Regions from separate parts of the Secundilactobacillus paracollinoides genome, predicted to be linked through region 2. Evidence: predicted binding sites of a transcription regulator. Region 2 holds the regulator's gene; the other holds the start of a gene.
The links. Region 2 encodes CtsR, which represses protease genes until heat stress. Its sites were predicted from a motif close to TTGGTCAAAAAAGGTCAAANA; they were not measured.

Region 1: a site for CtsR is predicted at 8,527-8,547, ahead of clpP (ATP-dependent Clp endopeptidase proteolytic subunit ClpP). Genes of this name have one in related genera too.

The regions. Positions count from the first base shown of each region.
Region 1 is NZ_CP014912.1:2,239,215-2,249,155, forward strand. Features, by position in the region: gene AYR61_RS09620 (YeiH family protein) at 1-921, opposite strand, end outside; gene AYR61_RS09625 (LysR family transcriptional regulator) at 1,049-1,879, shown strand; gene AYR61_RS09630 (HdeD family acid-resistance protein) at 1,987-2,523, shown strand; gene rapZ (RNase adapter RapZ) at 2,922-3,806, shown strand; gene AYR61_RS09640 (gluconeogenesis factor YvcK family protein) at 3,807-4,820, shown strand; gene whiA (DNA-binding protein WhiA) at 4,826-5,764, shown strand; gene ltrA (group II intron reverse transcriptase/maturase) at 6,003-7,385, opposite strand; gene clpP (ATP-dependent Clp endopeptidase proteolytic subunit ClpP) at 7,864-8,457, opposite strand; tRNA gene AYR61_RS09660 (tRNA-Arg) at 9,129-9,200, opposite strand; gene AYR61_RS14930 (sugar-binding transcriptional regulator) at 9,502-9,846, shown strand; gene AYR61_RS14935 (sugar-binding transcriptional regulator) at 9,862-9,941, shown strand, end outside.
Region 2 is NZ_CP014912.1:2,068,589-2,078,529, forward strand. Features, by position in the region: gene serS (serine--tRNA ligase) at 1-519, shown strand, start outside; tRNA gene AYR61_RS08780 (tRNA-Val) at 867-939, shown strand; tRNA gene AYR61_RS08785 (tRNA-Lys) at 943-1,015, shown strand; tRNA gene AYR61_RS08790 (tRNA-Leu) at 1,033-1,114, shown strand; tRNA gene AYR61_RS08795 (tRNA-Thr) at 1,141-1,213, shown strand; tRNA gene AYR61_RS08800 (tRNA-Gly) at 1,218-1,289, shown strand; tRNA gene AYR61_RS08805 (tRNA-Leu) at 1,309-1,394, shown strand; tRNA gene AYR61_RS08810 (tRNA-Arg) at 1,421-1,494, shown strand; tRNA gene AYR61_RS08815 (tRNA-Pro) at 1,518-1,591, shown strand; tRNA gene AYR61_RS08820 (tRNA-Thr) at 1,684-1,756, shown strand; tRNA gene AYR61_RS08825 (tRNA-Gly) at 1,761-1,832, shown strand; gene AYR61_RS08830 (CtsR family transcriptional regulator) at 2,259-2,726, shown strand; gene AYR61_RS08835 (ATP-dependent Clp protease ATP-binding subunit) at 2,744-5,254, shown strand; gene AYR61_RS15775 (TetR/AcrR family transcriptional regulator) at 5,597-6,187, shown strand; gene rpoB (DNA-directed RNA polymerase subunit beta) at 6,417-9,941, shown strand, end outside.

The DNA of each region.
Region 1 (9,941 bases), 170 kb from region 2:
AGCCTTGATAAATGCCGCAAAATTCAATCGCAACCCAATCGCTGCTAGTGCGGTGACTTCGCACCAACTGCTCAACGAATGGGCACCACTTGAGATGATTGGCGCAAACGTCAACCAAGAATTAAGCGCACAGAGGACGATAAAACCGACCACGTACCAGGGTAATGCCCGTTTTGCGCTATCCACCATACTGACCGACTGTTGGTCAGCGGGCTGGTGATGCCGGTGAATTTGACTGAAAATCAGAACAACGGCGATCAACATGATGATTCGCAAAATCTTAAACAGTGTTGCAAAGGTCGTTGTTTCCTGATTGACCATTGTGGCGCTGGCAATCACTTGACCAACGGATTGCACGGTACCACCAATTAGGGCGCCACGGAGAAAATTACTGTGGTGAAAGGCTAACAGGCTGATAAGGGGCAGGGTGAGCATTAGCACAGTCCCCATGAGATTAACAAGGGTGATGGCGAGTCGTTGATCATCGTCTTTGGCCTCGATGGTTGGGGCAATAGCAGCAATGGCTGATGAGCCGCAAACGGCGTTGCCACCTGCCATCATTAGGGTCATCCCTTCAGAAAAATGGAGTCGTTTACCCAAAATGAGTGCGAAGCCGATCGTAATCGTCATCTGTAATAAAATAAACGCGATCCCGCCTAATTTTAATTGCTGAATCGTTTGAAATGTAATGGTGGCACCCAGCAGCATCACGGAATATTCTAAAAGGCGTTTTTCCGACCAGGCAGTTCCGCTGTACCACATCGGCTGACGAATAACTGTGTTGCCAAGCAGGACACCAATCAGCAACGCCACGGTTGGCGCACCAATCCCCTTAATGAGGTCAGCGTTGACCCACTGACTAATAGTTGCAATTAAAAAACTTAATCCAAAACCCGGTAGTACGGCACGTACAGGCTTCATATCACTCTCTCCCTCAATAGTAAGTTCTCTCTAAGACACTTCGTTAGTATACCGGGATTGTTGTGATTAATGAAATACTGATTTATAATATAAACTATTAAGAACTTTAATAGAAAGGCGAGCGTGTATGGAGCGAGACGTGCAAACATTTATGACCGTGTATGAGACGCGAAATTTTTCCGTGGCCGCAAAACAGTTATTTATTTCTCAGCCCAGCGTTTCGGTGCAGATCAATCGATTGGAACAGACCTTAGACATGACGCTATTTGTCCGTAATGGGCGGCGACAGGTTCAACCCACACCAGCTGCGGATCAGCTTTACCTGGCCTATAAGCGGCTCGATGAAGAGTGGCAACAGACTTTCATGGCAATCAAACAACTGAGTGAACATCCTCAGATGCCAGCACCGATCGGGTTTTCACAAACGACGGCCGTGACCGTGATGCCGATGCTGATGCAGCAACTTTTACCGCATAGTGAATATCAATTTGAGGTGCGAACGATGAATTCAGAGGCCGTTCTAAACGGGATTGTTTCCCATGAACTCGCTTATGGTTTGATTGAAAAGCCCATGCTCGCAGATGCTGTTCGTCAGACCGAGTTGCCTGGCGATCAACTGGTGTTGGCGGGCGACCCCACGACAGATTTGTGGTTGTTGCGTGAGGCGGGTTCCGGAGTTCGGCACTATACGGATGCTTATCTGCGTGAACAGGGCATTACACCGACCCATACACTGGTAGTTGATACCAACCAGAGTATTATGGGGCTGTTGCAGGCGGGGATCGGGGAAACGATATTTGCTAAAGCGTTAGTGCCAGCTGGGGTGCCATCTGCAGAAATTGGGGCGAAATATCACCGGCACTTTTATCTGATTGGCCTTGAACAACAGCCTAACACAACGTTGCGTCGCCTGAGAGACCTGATCGAGGCCACACTTAAATCACCAGATTCTAACTGATTGTTGGTTTATTAAAAATTCATCGCAATGCTTGCAACATCGCTTGTGTTAGCGCTTTTAAATCGGTATGATGGATTTAGAATAGGGAAGAAAACGAGGTGAGTGTCATGTTTAGTATGCGTCCTAAATGGGGTTTTGACTGGCATGAATTAATTACGGGTATCTTATTCATTCTGGCGGCCCTGGTCCTAGTATTCGAACCAAATATTGGCATTACGGCATTGGCCGTTGTCTTTGGCTTTGTTGCCATTATTAGTGGGTTAACCACGATCTCAGGTTTTTCGAAGTTGCGAGAGTTAGTTGGTAACGTCGCAATCTTTGCACTGGTCATTGGTATTATTGACCTTCTGATCGGACTATTATTTATCATCAAGCCAACCAGCGGCATTATGACCATTGGCTATCTGTTTGCGTTCTGGTTCATCCTAGATTCGATTGAACGGTTGTTGGTGATCGGTCATCTACGCCAGTTTGGTACCGGCTATTACTGGGTGTCCATGCTTTTGGATATCCTATCGTTGCTCGTCGGAATCTTGCTGTTGGTAAATCCAATTGTGGCGGCGTTCTCGTTGACCTGGATGATTGCGTTCTACCTGGTTATTTTTGGGATCAACGCTGTTGTATTAGCTTTTGCACGGCGATAATTTCAGTTAAATGAATTAGGTCTCACTACCAGGAACTCGCTTCCGCAGTGTTGACTAGAAAAAGAATCTCTATGATATTAGTCTCTTAATATCGTAGGGATTCTTTTTTGATTTCAGATTAAGGCTCGGTCAAAAATCGTTTTCTTGAATTTGCTAGTTTTTTTAGTTGTATGCTTCCTGGTATTTACGGTGACCGTGTTGTGTAGGGGAGATAGGTGTTTAATAAGCGACTCTGGTTAAAAAGTCAGGCCACAATAGAACTCACTTTTGCTTACGCAGTAGCCCTCAAAACGCCTTGCTCCACACTCTTCGCACACCCGGCCCCCCATTGTAAATGACACACCAGGTATGTTATACTGTAAGTCTTAGTGTAGACAGACAAATGATGGGAGAATGCCATGACTGATAATGAAAAAATTCAACTCGTCATTATTTCAGGGATGAGCGGTGCCGGCAAAACCGTCGCCATGCAAGCTTTTGAAGATTTAGGGTACTTTTGTATCGATAACATGCCGCCGTCGTTAATGACGAAGTTCTGGGAACTCGTTCAAGAATCCGGTAACATCAAAAAAGTTGCAGTAGTGATCGATCTGCGGTCACGGGCCTTTTACGATGAAATCATGCCAATGACGAAGGATATTGCCGACCTGACGCTATCTGATTTAGGCCAGGTCGTTTTCCTTGAAGCTGACGACGAGACCCTGGTTTCGCGCTACAAGGAGACCCGGCGCTCCCATCCGCTGGCCCGCAATGGTCGGGTGGTCGATGGTATCAAGGCGGAGCGGAAACTGCTGGCGCCATTAAAGCAGGCTGCGCAGCTTGTGTTAAATACATCCAAGTTGACGCCGCGTAATTTACGGGAAGAGATTTTCCATAGTTTTGAGACGGGAGACACGGAGACCTTTCATATTGAACTCATGTCGTTTGGCTTTAAATACGGATTGCCGATCGATGCCGATATTGTGATGGACGTCCGGTTCCTGCCAAACCCGTACTACCTGCCAGAATTGCGGCCGCAAGCAGGGAAGGATAAACCGGTCTACGATTACGTCATGGCACAACCAGAGACTGAGCAGTTCTATCAGCAATTTTTAGGACTGTTGCAGACCACCCTTCCCGGATACAAACGTGAAGGTAAAACGAATTTAACTGTTGCCATCGGCTGTACAGGTGGTCAGCACCGTTCTGTGGCGTTAGCAGAACGACTGGGCAATGATCTCGGGGAACAATATCCCGTTCATGTGACCCACCGTGATATTGAAAAACGAAAGGACTCACACTAAATGAGAAATGAGGAACGTCGTCGGCCCAAGATCGTTGTTATGGGTGGTGGGACAGGCTTGCCCGTCATCTTACGCAACCTTAAGGACCAGGATGTCGACATTACCGCGGTCGTCACTGTCGCGGATGATGGCGGCTCATCCGGAATTATTCGCAACTACGTAAACGTGGTGCCGCCTGGCGATATTCGAAACGTCATCGTGGCACTATCGGGGTTACCAAAATTGGAACTAGATCTGTTCCAATATCGGTTTGATAGCAAGGACCAATTCTTTGCGGGTCATGCCATCGGTAACCTGATCATTGCAGCTTTGTCAGAAATGCGCAGCGGTATCTTTGGTGCGGTCCAGGAATTATCCGCAATCATGAAGGTCGACGGCCATATTTATCCAGCCGCCAACGAGCCGCTTGAACTCAACGCAGAGTTTTCTGACGGGACTACGCTGACGGGAGAGTCTGAAATAACGGCCGCCCATAAACTGATCAAACACGTCTGGGTCACGCCCAGTAATAAGGACGGTGAGGAGCCGGAAGCTGTTCAAGAGGTTATCGATGCCATCATGACGGCCGACCAGATCGTCCTTGGCCCTGGGAGCCTATTCACCAGTATTTTGCCGAACTTAATGATCGGTAACGTGGGGGATGCCCTTCGGCGGACACCTGCAGAGGTCATTTATATCTGCAACATCATGACGCAAAAGGGTGAAACTGAGAAGTTTACGGATGCGGATCACGTCCGGGTACTCAACGACCATTTGCAGCAGAACGTCATCAACACGGTGCTGGTCAACACGCAAAAAGTGCCCGATGAGTATATTGATTACCAGCGCTGGAACGAAATGTCGCGCCAGGTCAATCACGATTTTAAAGGGTTACGTGAACAGGGGTGCCGAGTCGTTTCCGCCGACTTTTTGGAGTTGCGGGACAACGGGGCCTTTCATAACGGCGAATTGGTCGTTAACGAACTCATGAATTTATTGGGGCAGGTTGATTCACGAAATGCCGAGGGGAGGTAACGCCATTGTCATATGCCAGTGATGTCAAAAAAGAATTGACAACGTTAGAAGTCCACCGGGAGAATGCGAAGGCTGAGCTGATTGCGCTGATTCGGATGAACGGCGCAATGTCACTTGCCAACCACCATTTTGTTTTAAATATTCAAACGGAAAATCCCGCTATTGCGCGGCGCATTTACCAGCTATTAAAACAGTTTTATGATCTGGAAAGCGAACTGCTGGTTCGGCGGAAAATGAAACTAAAGAAAAACAATCTGTACATCGTGCGGGTCAATGCCGGCTCTGAAATGGTGCTGAAAGATCTTGGCATCTTTAAGGATGGCCAATTGATTGAAGAAGTCCCAGCCAGTTTATTTGAAAACGACGGCCAGGTTCGCTCCTATTTACGAGGGGCCTTTCTCGCAGGCGGGTCGGTTAACAATCCCGAAACGTCCCGGTACCATCTCGAGATATACTCTCTGTATGAGGGGCACAACGAGATGATTGCGAACATGATCAACAAGTACGATCTAAACGCGCGCACAACAGCTCGTCGCGGTGGGTTTATCACCTATCTAAAAGAGGGGGAGCGTATCGCAGACTTTCTGTCCCTGATTGGGGCCACAAGCGCCATGCTGAAGTTCGAAGACGTTCGGATCATGCGTGACATGCGTAACTCGGTCAACCGGTTAGTCAACTGCGAGAACGCCAACCTTGATAAGGTCGCAAATGCGTCAAGTAAGCAGATTGAAAACATCAAGTTTATTGATGAGATGGTTGGTCTCGGTCAGTTGCCACCGAAGTTACGCGAAGTGGCAGAGGTTCGGTTAGCCAACAAGGAAGTCAGCCTTAAGGAACTCAGCACAATGATTCCAAGCGGTGCCATTTCGAAATCTGGTATCAATCATCGGTTACGTAAAATCAATGAGTATGCGGATAATTTGCGCGGGGCGGAAGCTATCTAGAACGTGGAGAAGGACGGCGTTACCATAATAGGGAATCGCATCCGCGCTGCACCAGCTGATACAAGCCAGCAACCTTAGAAATTATTAACCAGTAAAAAAGATGACCCAGCAAGGCGCTGGATCATCTTTTTTTGAATTCAGATTAAAAATCGCAATCGAGTAGGAGGTAATTGATTAATTCAATTACCGACCTCTCACACCACCGTACGTACGGTTCCGTATACGGCGGTTCAATAATTTAAGCACTTTGTATTGACTGGAGTGTCTTGCTCATATTGATGAGTCCAAGGCGTTCCAGTCTTTTGTTTGTCAGAGTATAGGTCAATGTCTTGCTATGCGCAGTTCGCCAATAACCCTTACGGGTATTGGCCATTGTATAAGCACTGGTGCCAGAAAGCCCCAGTTTTACAAGATGATTGACCTTTGTTTTGAGCTTCTTCCACTGTTTCCAAATATACTGGCGAATCCTTGCTCGCAACCATTCGTCTAAGTGACGGATAAAATTGGTCATTTTCCCGACCGAATAGTACTGTAACCACCCACGCATCTTTTGATGAATCTCGTTAAACACCAGGTTTAACGAAACGCCCCGATTGCGCTTGGTCATTTTCCTGAGTGCAGACTTGATGCGTTGCTTGGCCTGCCAAGCAGGTCGCGCATACGCACCTCCTCGACCAACCCCCAAGGAAAATCCCAGGAACTTGGCCCGCAGAGGCGAACTTACTGATGTCTTGTCCTCATTGACGGTGACCTTTAGGTCGCCTTCAAGAAAGCGAGTAACATTAGTCAGAACCCGTTTTCCAGCACGTTTGCTTCGGACATAAATATTACAATCGTCCGCATAGCGGACAAACTTATGACCTCTGGAAGTTAACAGCTTATCCAGTTCGTTGAGATAAATGTTAGCCAAAAGTGGCGATAAGGGGCCACCTTGAGGGGTGCCTTTATCACTTCGTTCAAATAGACCACCATTCATGACACCGCTGGTTAGGAAGCGACGAATGAGATGCAGTATCCATGGATCCGTAATATACTGCTCAATAAATTTAATAAGCAGATCGTGGTTGACCGTATCGAAGTATGCTTTTAAATCGAGATCCACGACATAGTGATAGCCCTGATTGTAGAACTGAACCACTCTATCAATGGCATCTTTAGCACTTCGATTCGGTCGGAACCCAAAACTATTATCTGAGAAGACACGCTCAAATGTTGGCACCATGACTTGCGCCATGGCTTGTTGAACAAGTCGGTCAATCACAGTTGGTATTCCGAGCTTGCGTTTACCACCATTAGGTTTTGGAATTTCAACCCGCTTAACGGGACGAGGCCGATAGGTCTCGTTTTGTAAAGCTTGCAGTAATTCCTGTTTATGTTTCCTCAAGTAGGGCAACAGTTCGTCAACGGTCATTCCGTCTAGTCCTGCTGCACCTTTGTTTCTGCAGACGCGAAGATAAGCCTCGTTCAGGTTATTTCGGTCTAAGACTAACTCTTGAAACTTAGTGCCGTTCATCATCGTATTTTCACCAGAGTCAGTGCTACGCACCCCGACTTGTTCTTGGGCTTCCAGTCCTACTGTCCGCCGGCGGTCAGCTTTTTCTGTATTCTGCGGTTGTTGCACTGTCTCCACCTCCAATATCAATGATGACCTATTATTGTTCAGCCCTTCGTGGCAGATACCACTACTATGGCCTCGGCTGACTCCTGTATCGTTCTGCACCACATCACTGCGATGTTTGTTCCTGTGGCGCTTAGCGCGCCTCTTGTCGGGAACGTACGATACAGGCCTCCCCGGGTAAGAACGCCCACTTTCGTACCATGTCATTGCCAGCTTTACTGCGATGGCCTCGAGTAGTATTGGACTTTGGTTTGTTTGGCAACCTCGTCCGACCAACACAGCCTTATGGCTGATTCTTGTACATCAATGCGGTACTTTGTCGCCGACTTCCTTCAGATTCCACCTCACGATGGACACCCTTGTCATTGACTTGCGGTTCCGACTACTACGGCCCGCAACGGACTTTCACCGTCTAGTTGGCGCCCATGCCGGGCGCACCAAAAAAACGAACCAGACAAATGTCTGATTCGCAAAGGTGCGTTTACTTACGGTCTTTTGAGCTGGTCATGATGGCATCGATCAGACCATAATCCACAGATTCTTGTGCGGATAAGTAGTGGTCACGTTCAGTGTCAGCGTTGATTCGTTCAATTGGTTGACCGGAGTTGTCAGCTAAGATCTTGTTGATCAATTTACGAGTCTTCAAGATTTCAGTAGCTGCAATTTCAATTTCAGTTTGTTGGCCTTGAGCACCACCAGATGGTTGGTGAATCAAGACTTGTGAGTGAGGCAAAGCAAACCGCTTGCCCTTGGTACCTGAAGATGCCAAGACACTGGCCATTGAAGCAGCCATGCCCATAACGATCGTTTGAACATCAGATTGGATGAAGCTCATCGTATCGTAAATGGCCATCCCAGAGGTAACCACACCACCAGGAGAGTTAATGTAAAGGTAAATATCTTTCGTTGAATCTTGCGCGTCCAAGAACAAAAGTTGGGCGATGATGGCGTTGGCCATGTCGTCTTCAATTGCACCGGAGAGCATGATAATTCTGTCCTTTAATAGGCGAGAGTAGATGTCGTAAGCACGTTCGCCACGGCTGGACTGCTCAATAACTGTTGGGACTAAGTTCATAGCTTTGCAGCCTCCTTATTTCGCTGTATTGTTAGTTTAATCTTGCTAACTGATTTGTAGTTTAACCCAATGGTCAAAAAAGGTCAAACAAAAAGGCCTCACTTTTGTGACCGTTAGTTAGCAGAATGAAACCAGCTGCATCTAGAATACCATAAAACGAGGCGAGACGGGCATTGGATTACTTAGTGGCCTGACCAGTTTTGGTCAGGCTACTGTGTGAGCTCGCCAGCTAATCAGACAAATAAGTGAAATTCATTGGATAACTGTCGAGATCGACAAGGTGGGCAGATAAATTAAAAAATAATTAGTGAAAGCAATAACAATCTCTTGACTTCACGTTTAAAATCAGTTATTATTACCACATCGTAAGGATAATCAATTTATGTTTTATATGTTGATTGCATTGCTATAACACACTTTTCTGAAAGAAAGCCTGCCGCTCACAGACTTTCTTTTTTTATTACTTCCATTTGTGATTATATTAACTTGACGACTCAACCTAATTAAAACCTAAGGGAATATTCAACTGGAAGACTGCTAGTAAATTGAATAATAAATAAGCTTGAGACTGTAAATCTGCCTTTGACGAGGGAGGCAACTGGCGAAACCCAACGCAAAAAAATAGGAAGCTAACCAGCTGGTTAGCTTCCTTGCACCGCTTTGTTCTCTTATGCGCCCGGAGGGAATCGAACCCCCATTTCAAGAACCGGAATCTTACGTGCGATCCATTACACTACGGGCGCAACACGTTCATGTCCTTTCGAACACTAAATTACTATAACTGAAATTGGATAAAAATACAAGGGTAAAACCTAAATATTCTGAAAATTGCGTGTCAAACAACTTTACCAATATTTTACCGGCATACCGATTGCAATGAGACAGGGTGCCTGTTATAATGCACTTGTGGGTGAGAACCCATTGTTTTTTGACCTTAATGGGTCACAATAAGCATCGCTGGGACAATTGCTGTCCCAGCAACATAAGAGAGTTGGTTAGAAGATGAACATCGAGTGGAGATGGGTTAATGCGGTCGTACCAAAAATGACCCAGGAACTAATCGACCGTTACTCGTTGTTACGAACCATTCATTTGATGCAGCCGGTTGGTCGCCGGCTCCTCGCTGAAAAACTGGGTGTCTCCGAACGGAGTGTTCGGACTGACCTCGAGGCGTTGGAGAGCAGTCAATTGGTGGCCATGCAATCTAAGGGTGTTGTGTTAACGCCCGATGGTGAGCGTGCCGCTGACCAGTTGCTGCCGCTGATTCAAAATCTCACTGGCATTCATAAGAAGGAAAAAGCACTTCAGACCCGACTTGGGTTGGAGGGTTGCCGGATCGTGAGTGGGGATTCTGATGATCAGCCGGAGATCAAAACAGCTATGGGATAGCTTACCAATACGTTAATGCAGCACCACATGCCACTGGGACCAAGTATCGTCGCTGTCATGGGCGGTACGACGATGGCGGCCGTGGCGTCGACGTT
Region 2 (9,941 bases):
ACTGCTTTGACACCTGCCTTCCGTTCTGAAGCGGGGAGTGCGGGTCGTGATACCCGTGGACTGATCCGGTTGCACCAATTCAACAAGGTCGAAATGGTGAAGTTCACGAAGCCGGAAGACTCATGGAACGAGCTGGAATCATTAACGACCCATGCTGAGGAACTGTTGCAAAAACTCGGTCTGGCCTACCACGTTATCACCTTGACGACGGGAGACATGAGCTTTACTGCTGCGATGACCCATGACCTTGAAGTCTGGCTGCCATTCCAAGACCGGTACCGTGAAATTTCCAGTTGCTCAAACACGACCGACTTCCAAGCACGGCGGGCACACATTCAATACCGTGACGACAATGGTAAGCTCCAGTATGTCCACACGTTGAACGGCTCTGGTTTAGCTGTTGGCCGAACGGTAGCCGCTGTTTTGGAAAACTACCAAAACGCTGATGGGACGGTTGATATTCCAGAAGCATTGCAACCTTACATGGGTGGTCAAACTAAGATCACAAAAGAAGACTAGTGCATAACCAGCCAGTCTAAATACATGTTTATGAGATAAAAAAGAGAACTTATTCATCCTTGTGGGGTGGGTGAGTTCTTTTTGTTTTTGAGCGATTGAAATGATGGTGAAAACGAGTCATCCCTACGCCCAATTAAATGAATTTAATTTGAAAAAGGGGGTAGCTTTTTTTTAAAAAGGAGTGTATAGTATTTCTTGCAGTTGATTAGGAACACGTTTCGAGATGCATAACTATTCAACCTTCTCAAAAAAAGATGTTGACATCAATTACTTGAGATGATAATATGAAATAGTTGTTTCGACGAGGTCGACTGCAACGGCTTCACATGATATCCCATTCGTTTTATGGAGGATTAGCTCAGTTGGGAGAGCGTCTGCCTTACAAGCAGAGGGTCACAGGTTCGAGCCCTGTATCCTCCATTTGAGCCGTTAGCTCAGTTGGTAGAGCATCTGACTTTTAATCAGAGGGTCGACAGTTCGAGCCTGTCACGGCTCATTATCCAGGTACACCACGCGGGTGTGGCGGAACTGGCAGACGCGCTAGATTTAGGTTCTAGTGTCTTATGACGTGGGGGTTCGAGTCCCTTCACCCGCATCAAATTGAATAGTAAATTCACTTTCGCCGACTTAGCTCAGTTGGCAGAGCATCTCACTAGTAATGAGGAGGTCGGAGGTTCGAATCCTCTAGTCGGCATTGTGCGGAAGTAGTTCAGTGGTAGAACATCACCTTGCCATGGTGGGGGTCGCGGGTTCGAATCCCGTCTTCCGCTTTTAGAGCGTCATTTTCCTGCCGGGGTGGCGGAATTGGCAGACGCACAGGACTTAAAATCCTGCGGTCAGTGATGACCGTACCGGTTCGATCCCGGTCCTCGGCATTGTTTCACAATTTAATAGTTATTATGCACCCATAGCGCAATTGGATAGAGTGTCTGACTACGAATCAGAAGGTTGTAGGTTCGACTCCTACTGGGTGCATTTTGTTGTTTCTAAACAGCAATCGGGAAGTAGCTCAGCTTGGTAGAGCACCACGTTCGGGACGTGGGGGTCGCAAGTTCAAATCTTGTTTTCCCGATAGACGATTACCACGTCTGGCCACCAGTCGGGCGCTTTTTTATTGGTAATTGCAGTGCTGATTTGAAACGGCAGATAGGCAATTTTTCAATTGCCGACTTAGCTCAGTTGGCAGAGCATCTCACTAGTAATGAGGAGGTCGGAGGTTCGAATCCTCTAGTCGGCATGATGCGGAAGTAGTTCAGTGGTAGAACATCACCTTGCCATGGTGGGGGTCGCGGGTTCGAATCCCGTCTTCCGCTTCGCATGTTTCACAAGATCAAAACACTAACGTCTCATCACGAATGACCTGCGGGTCGTCTGTGATGGGACGTTTTGTTTCGGCTTGTGAATGGGATGGTGGTTTTAATAGGAAGAAACGCAACTGTTAAAACCTGCCATCGTGGCGTGAGTTCCGGTGTAATCAGGGTTAAAGCGCCCGTCTCACCTTTTTCATTTTAGGTGTCGAGACTGCAGTGAAGTTCACGTCGACATGTGTGACCCAATTGTCTGAGTTCTGTGCGCGGGTCTCAATAAATTATTTAAAGAAATCCCATTTAAATCAGTAATTTGCCTGTTTTATCGTTATAATTAAAGTATAATGCTTTGCTTTTTTACCAAAGATTCGTATAATGAAAGTCAACATTAGTCAAAGTAAATTGTTGAGTTGGTGAATGGAGGGAAGAAGCGTGCAAAATCAAAACATCTCCGATATTATTGAAAAGTACTTAAAGCAGATCTTATCGGACGCCGAGCACGTTGAAATTCGCCGATCTGAGGTTGCCGATCTCTTTAACGTCGTGCCTTCTCAGATTAATTACGTTATCAAGACGCGCTTCACATTATCGAACGGTTATTTGGTAGAAAGTAAACGCGGGGGTGGCGGCTACATCCGGATCGAAAAAGTCAATCTTTTGGATGATACGGATGTGCTCGACTCTTTGATTGAAACGATTGGTGATTCAATTGGTCAACGAGACGGTTATGCTGTAATACAGGGACTTTATGAAAGTGACGTCATTGGTAGACGCGAAGCGAATATCATTTTGACGATTATTAGTAAAGACACTTTGAAGATGGATAACCGCGCACAAGAAAACGGCTTACGGGCACGGATCTTAGTCAGTATTTTAAAGCATCTGCGCTACGAAAGCTAAGAAAGTGAGGAATTGATATGGACAATCTTTTTACCCCAAGTGCAAAGAGCGTATTGGCATTGGCACAGGAGCAAGCCAAGTATTTTAAGCACCAAGCGGTTGGTACTGAACACTTACTTTTAGCACTCACTATTGAGAAGAACGGGATCGCAAACAAGGTCTTACAACAGTTCTCCATTAGTGAAGACGATGTGCGCGAAGAAATTGAACGGTTTACAGGTTATGGCACTTTAGGCAACGTGGATAAGGACACTTATCTGCTATACTCGCCAAAGGCCAAGGACATGCTGTCGGTTGCTGGCGATGAAGCTAAGCGAATCGGGTCAACTAAGATTGGCACAGAACATATCCTGCTGGCACTTTTAAGTGACGAAACGATTTTATCCTCACGTATCCTAATGAACTTAAACATTGATCTGGCACAGGCACGCAAAGTGATTATGCGTAAGCTTGGTGTCAGCGAAACGCAAGACAAACGTCGCGGCGCCCAACGTGGCCGCGCAAAGCAACAGGGCGGCACGCCAACTTTGGATTCGTTAGCGCGTGATCTGACACAATTGGCACGGGACGACCAAATGGATCCAACGGTTGGCCGAAACAAGGAAGTTCGCCGAGTTATCCAGATCTTGTCACGCCGGACTAAGAACAACCCTGTTTTGATCGGTGAACCTGGTGTTGGTAAAACAGCGATTGCTGAAGGCCTTGCCCAACGCATTGTTGCTGGGGACGTTCCGGAAGATATGCAAAATAAGCGTCTGATGGCGCTTGACATGGGCTCCCTGGTTGCCGGCACCAAGTACCGTGGTGAATTCGAAGACCGTCTGAAGAAGGTTATTGAGGAAATTTACAACGATGGGCAGGTTATCCTGTTTATCGATGAACTGCACACACTGATTGGTGCTGGTGGCGCTGAAGGTGCCATTGATGCGTCAAACATTTTGAAACCGGCTCTTGCGCGTGGTGAACTGCAAACAATCGGTGCCACTACGTTGGATGAATACCAAAAGTACATTGAATCTGATGCCGCATTGGAACGACGGTTTGCAACGGTACAAGTTGACGAACCAACTGAAGATGAAACAATCGAGATCTTGAAGGGCTTGCGGTCACGTTATGAGGACCACCACCACGCCAACATTACGGATGACGCGGTTGAACAAGCCGTTAAGCTCTCATCACGCTACATCACAGACCGGTTCTTGCCAGACAAGGCCATTGATTTGATGGATGAAGCGGCTGCCAAGGTTCGCATCAGCCGGATGGACAAACCATCTAAGCGGTCGACTCAGGAAGCTAAGCTTGAAGAATTGTCTGATCAGCGCGAAGCCGCAATCTTGGATCAACGGTTTGAAGAGGCTGCTCAGTTGCGGACTCAGGAACTGGATCTGCGTGAAAAGCTTGAAAAGAAGAACCAGAAGGCCGCTGAAGCCAAGGATGCTGAGGGCGAGAACCGTTATGACCTCAACGTGACTGGTGAAGATGTTGCGGAAGTTGTTTCTGAGTGGACAGGCGTGCCAACCACTCAACTGCAACGGACGGAACAAGAACGGTTGATCAACCTGGAAAACGTCCTGCACAAGCGGGTCGTAGGCCAAGAAGAAGCTGTTTCAGCAGTCTCTCGTGCGATTCGGCGTGCCCGTTCTGGGCTGAAGGACCCAAATCGTCCAATTGGCTCATTTATGTTCCTTGGCCCAACTGGTGTTGGGAAGACGGAACTTGCTAAGGCCTTGGCCGAAGCAATGTTTGGCTCTGAAGACAACATGATCCGGGTCGACATGTCCGAATACATGGAAAAGTACTCCACTAGTCGGTTGATCGGGTCAGCACCTGGTTATGTCGGTTATGAAGAGGGTGGCCAACTGACTGAAAAGGTCCGTCAAAAGCCATACTCCGTTGTGCTCTTTGATGAAGTTGAAAAGGCCCACCCAGACGTCTTTAATCTGTTGTTGCAGGTGCTTGATGATGGCTACCTAACTGACTCTAAAGGTCGGAAAGTGGACTTCAGAAACACCATCATGATCATGACCTCTAACCTGGGTGCCACCACGTTACGTGATGAAAAGACCGTTGGGTTTGCTGCTGAAGACAAGTCTGAGGACTACAACGCAATGGCTGCCACTATCCGTGAAACGTTGAAACAAGCATTCCGTCCTGAATTCTTGAACCGGATCGATGAAATTGTCATCTTCCACTCATTGAAGAAGGCCGAATTGCACCAGATCGTTAAGCTGATGGCTAAGCAAGTCGTTAACCGAATTGCTGAACAAGGCATTCGGGTCAAGATTACGCCAGCTGCCATTGATGTGATTGCCAATGCGGGGTTTGATCCAGAATATGGTGCTCGACCAATTCGGCGGGCACTGCAAACGGAGATTGAAGACCGTCTGAGTGAATCCTTGCTCTCTGGTGAGATCAAGGCTGGCAACCAAGTTACACTTGGTGCCCGTCAAGGTAAGATTACAATCAACGTGAAAGATATTAAGACTAAAGAAACGAAGGACGCATCAGAACCAGTTGCTAGTAAGTAATCAGTCATGATGAGTCTTAAAATGAGGGATGACATCGAAAGTGATGCCATCCCTTTTTCTGTTGGCATTTGGTTTCATATCGGTGACGTTTCACGGTGCTCGGGTGGCCGTTAACGTCTCATTAACGGGGCTTGCGACGCTAGGATGCTTGCAGACTACTGATGAAACCGCAAGGAGGTGGTCCTTTAACATGGTCACCGCTCAGATCAGGTTAAATCTTAGGACTTGCGTAAATGAAATCACTCAGCGTAAAATGTAACATAGATAAATATGGCGTACGTGAGATTATGTATTGGTATAAGAGAGCAGTGCAGCACGCGCTAACCAGAAAGGAACTTGATCTTGAAACGAGAAGTCCAATTAGAAAAAACGCACCGTGCGATTTTAGATGAAGCACAACGTCTTTTCCTGACGAAGGGGTATCAAGACACCTCGACCCGTGACATTGCGAAGGCGGTGGGGATTACGCAACCCGCCCTGTACCATCATTTTGCGGATAAGGAAGTTATTTTTATTGAAGTGATCACCTCAGTGGGGGAGACGATTCGGGAGCGGCTGACAGCTGTGAACGAGATGGGACAGGACCTAACACCAGAGGATCATTTGATAAAAATGAGTCAGGTGCTGACCGATGTCCATCCGCGGGACGTGTTTACGATCATTCACTCCTCATTTGCGTACTTGAAACCGGAGAACATGCAAAAACTTGGCATGGTCTTTGGGCGCGATTATTTGGCACCGATTGCTGCCTTCTTCAGCACGCCTAAGGTTAAGCTCCGGGCAGGCATCACGCCCGAGGAAGCTGGCGAGTTCTATATGACAAGTCTGAGTCCGCTGTTCAGTAAGTTCCATCGACTGGGTGGTAAGAAATTGACAGATGAGGAACACGTCCACTTGTTGATCGATTTGATTCTACACGGTCTGATCGAGTAACCACGCTTGACATCATAAAACTAAATAGGTATACTACTCTCAGTATGTAACTGTGAATTGAAATGAGCCGTTGCGATCTATTGTCCGTAGCGGTTCTCATAAAAACCAAAAGTAAGAAAATTCTCTTTCTTTTGGATTTTTTTTGCCAAAAATTCGGTTTTCAGACGCATTTTTCAAAAATGTAACAAAACTGTAATATTTGGTTCGATTCGCTGAATAAAATGGAGAGGTGAACAACTTGGCAGGACACTTGGTTAAATTTGGCAAGCACCGGACCCGTCGAAGCTACGCACGAATTAAGGAAGTTTTGGATCTCCCTAACTTGATCGAAATCCAAAAGAATTCGTACCAATGGTTTCTTGATGAAGGCCTTCGCGATATGTTCGATGACATTATGCCAATCGAAGATTTCCAAGGAAACCTTTCGTTAGAGTTCGTTGATTACCAACTACTTGAACCTAAATATACCGTTGATGAAGCTCGTGAACACGATGCAAACTACTCAGCACCACTGCACGTTACGCTGCGGTTAACAAACCACGAATCAGGAGAAATTAAGTCACAGGATGTTTTCTTTGGCGACTTCCCACTGATGACTGAACAAGGAACGTTTATTATCAATGGTGCCGAACGGGTTATCGTTTCACAATTAGTCCGTTCCCCTGGTGTTTATTTCAATGAAGAAACTGACAAGAATGGTCGAACCGTCTATGGTGCCACAGTCATTCCTAACCGGGGTGCTTGGCTAGAGTTCGAAACCGACGCTAAGGGCCTCTCGTACGTTCGAATTGACCGGACACGGAAGATTCCAATGACTGAACTTGTTCGGGCATTGGGCTTCGGTTCTGATGATGAAATTATTAAGATGTACGGTGACAACGATAGTTTAATGGCCACCCTTGAAAAGGATGTTCACAAGAACACTGATGATTCTCGTGTTGAAGAATCATTGAAGGATATTTACGAACGTCTACGTCCTGGTGAACCTAAGACGGCGGACTCATCACGTAGTCTGTTGACTGCCCGTTTCTTTGACCCAAAGCGGTATGACATGGCACCTGTTGGTCGTTACAAGACCAACAAGAAGCTCGTGTTGAAGAACCGGTTGTTGGGCCTGACCTTGGCTGAGACCTTGGCTGATCCAGATACTGGTGAAGTTTTGACTGCTAAGGGTACCGTGATCGATAAGGATGTTTTGCATACCTTAACCCCTTATCTTGACCGGGAAGACTTTAAGACGGTTACTTACACTCCTTCAGATGAAGCGGTTGTTACTGAACCAGTCACGTTACAGATCATCAAGGTCCAATCTCCAGATGATCCAGAACGTGAATTACCTGTGATCGGTAACGGTCATATTGATCTTAAATATAAGCATATTACACCGGCTGATATCTTGGCTTCGGTCAACTACTTCTTTAACTTACAAGAAGGCGTTGGGTCGACCGATGATATCGACCACTTGGGTAACCGTCGGATTCGTTCCGTGGGTGAACTCCTGCAGAACCAGTTCCGAATTGGGCTATCACGGATGGAACGTGTTGTTCGCGAACAGATGTCGATTCAAGACGCCGCAACCGTTACACCACAACAACTGATCAACATTTGGCCAGTTGTTGCTTCCATTAAAGAATTCTTTGGGTCATCACAACTGTCACAATTCATGGATCAAACCAACCCACTGGGTGAATTAACGCATAAGCGTCGTTTATCAGCCCTTGGCCCTGGTGGTTTGACGCGTGACCGTGCCGGTTATGAAGTTCGTGACGTGCACTATACCCACTATGGTCGGATGTGCCCAATCGAAACGCCTGAAGGTCCTAACATTGGGTTGATCAACAGTCTGTCATCTTACGCCCGCATCAACAAGTATGGGTTCATTGAAACACCATACCGTCGTGTGAGCTGGGATACGCATAAGGTTACCGATAAGATCGATTACCTGACTGCTGATGAAGAAGATAACTTCGTTGTTGCGCAAGCAAACTCACCATTGAACGATGATGGCTCGTTTGTGAACGACCTTGTTATGGCCCGTGCGAAGTCAGAAAACATTGAAACTGGGATCGAAAACGTCGATTACATGGACGTTTCACCTAAGCAAGTTGTTTCTGTTGCCACTGCCTGCATTCCTTTCTTGGAAAACGATGACTCTAACCGTGCCTTGATGGGTGCGAACATGATGCGTCAGGCCGTTCCTTTATTGGATCCTCACTCACCACTTGTTGGGACTGGGATCGAATACAAGGCTGCCCATGACTCTGGTGTTGCGCTGATCAGTAAGCACGATGGGAGCGTTGAATACGTTGATGCCAACGAAATTCGCGTTCGTCGTGAAGACGGTGCCTTAGACACTTACAAATTAATGAAGTTCCAACGGTCAAACGGTGGTAAGAACTACAACCAACGGCCAATTGTTAAGGTGGGCGACCACGTTGATACTGACGAAGTGTTAGCTGATGGCCCAGCCATGGAAAACGGGGAGTTAGCCCTTGGGCAAAACCCACTTGTTGCCTTCATGACTTGGCAAGGGTACAACTTCGAAGATGCGATCGCCATCAACGAACGTCTGGTTAAGGATGATGTCTACACGTCTATTCATATTGAAGAATATGAATCAGAAGCACGTGACACCAAGCTTGGACCGGAAGAAATGACCCGTGAAATTCCTAACGTCGGTGAAGACGCTTTGAAGAACTTGGATGAAGAAGGGATTATCCGTATCGGTGCTGAAGTGCATGATGGTGACATCCTGGTTGGTAAAGTAACGCCTAAGGGTGTCACTGAACTGTCAGCCGAGGAACGGTTGCTCCATGCCATCTTTGGTGAAAAAGCCCGTGAAGTTCGGGATACATCACTTAAGGTGCCTCATGGTGGCGGCGGGATCATCCAGAACGTCCGGATCTTTACTCGTGAAAACGGGGATGAGTTATCACCAGGCGTTAACATGATGGTTCGGGTCTACATCGCTCAGAAGCGTAAGCTCCAAGTGGGTGACAAGATGGCCGGCCGTCATGGGAACAAGGGGACTGTTTCAATCGTGATCCCACAAGAAGACATGCCTTACATGCCTGATGGGACCCCAATTGATATTATGCTGAGCCCAATGGGTGTGCCTTCTCGGATGAACATCGGGCAAGTGCTCGAAATTCACTGGGGGATGGCTGCTCGTAAGTTAGGCATTCACGTTTCAACCCCTGTCTTTGATGGTGCCCGTGATGAAGATATCTGGGATGCTGTTAAGGAAGCCGGTATGGCTGATGATGCCAAGACTGTTCTTTATGATGGTCGGACCGGTGAACCGTTTGATAAGCGGGTTGCCGTTGGTGTTATGCACTATATGAAACTTGCCCACATGGTTGACGATAAGATCCATGCGCGTTCAATCGGACCATACTCATTAGTTACCCAACAACCACTTGGTGGGAAAGCCCAATTTGGTGGCCAACGGTTTGGTGAAATGGAAGTTTGGGCCCTTGAAGCTTATGGTGCTGCTTACACGCTGCAAGAAATCTTGACTTACAAGTCAGATGACGTTGTTGGTCGTGTTAAGACGTACGAAGCCATCGTTAAGGGTGAACCAATTCCTAAGCCAGGTGTGCCTGAATCATTCCGTGTGCTGGTTAAAGAACTCCAAGCACTTGGTCTTGATATGAAGGTCCTTGGTTCTGATAAACAAGAAATTGAACTGCGTGACATGGATGACGAAGACGACGATGTTGTCAACGTTGATGCCCTAAGCAAGTACGCAGAA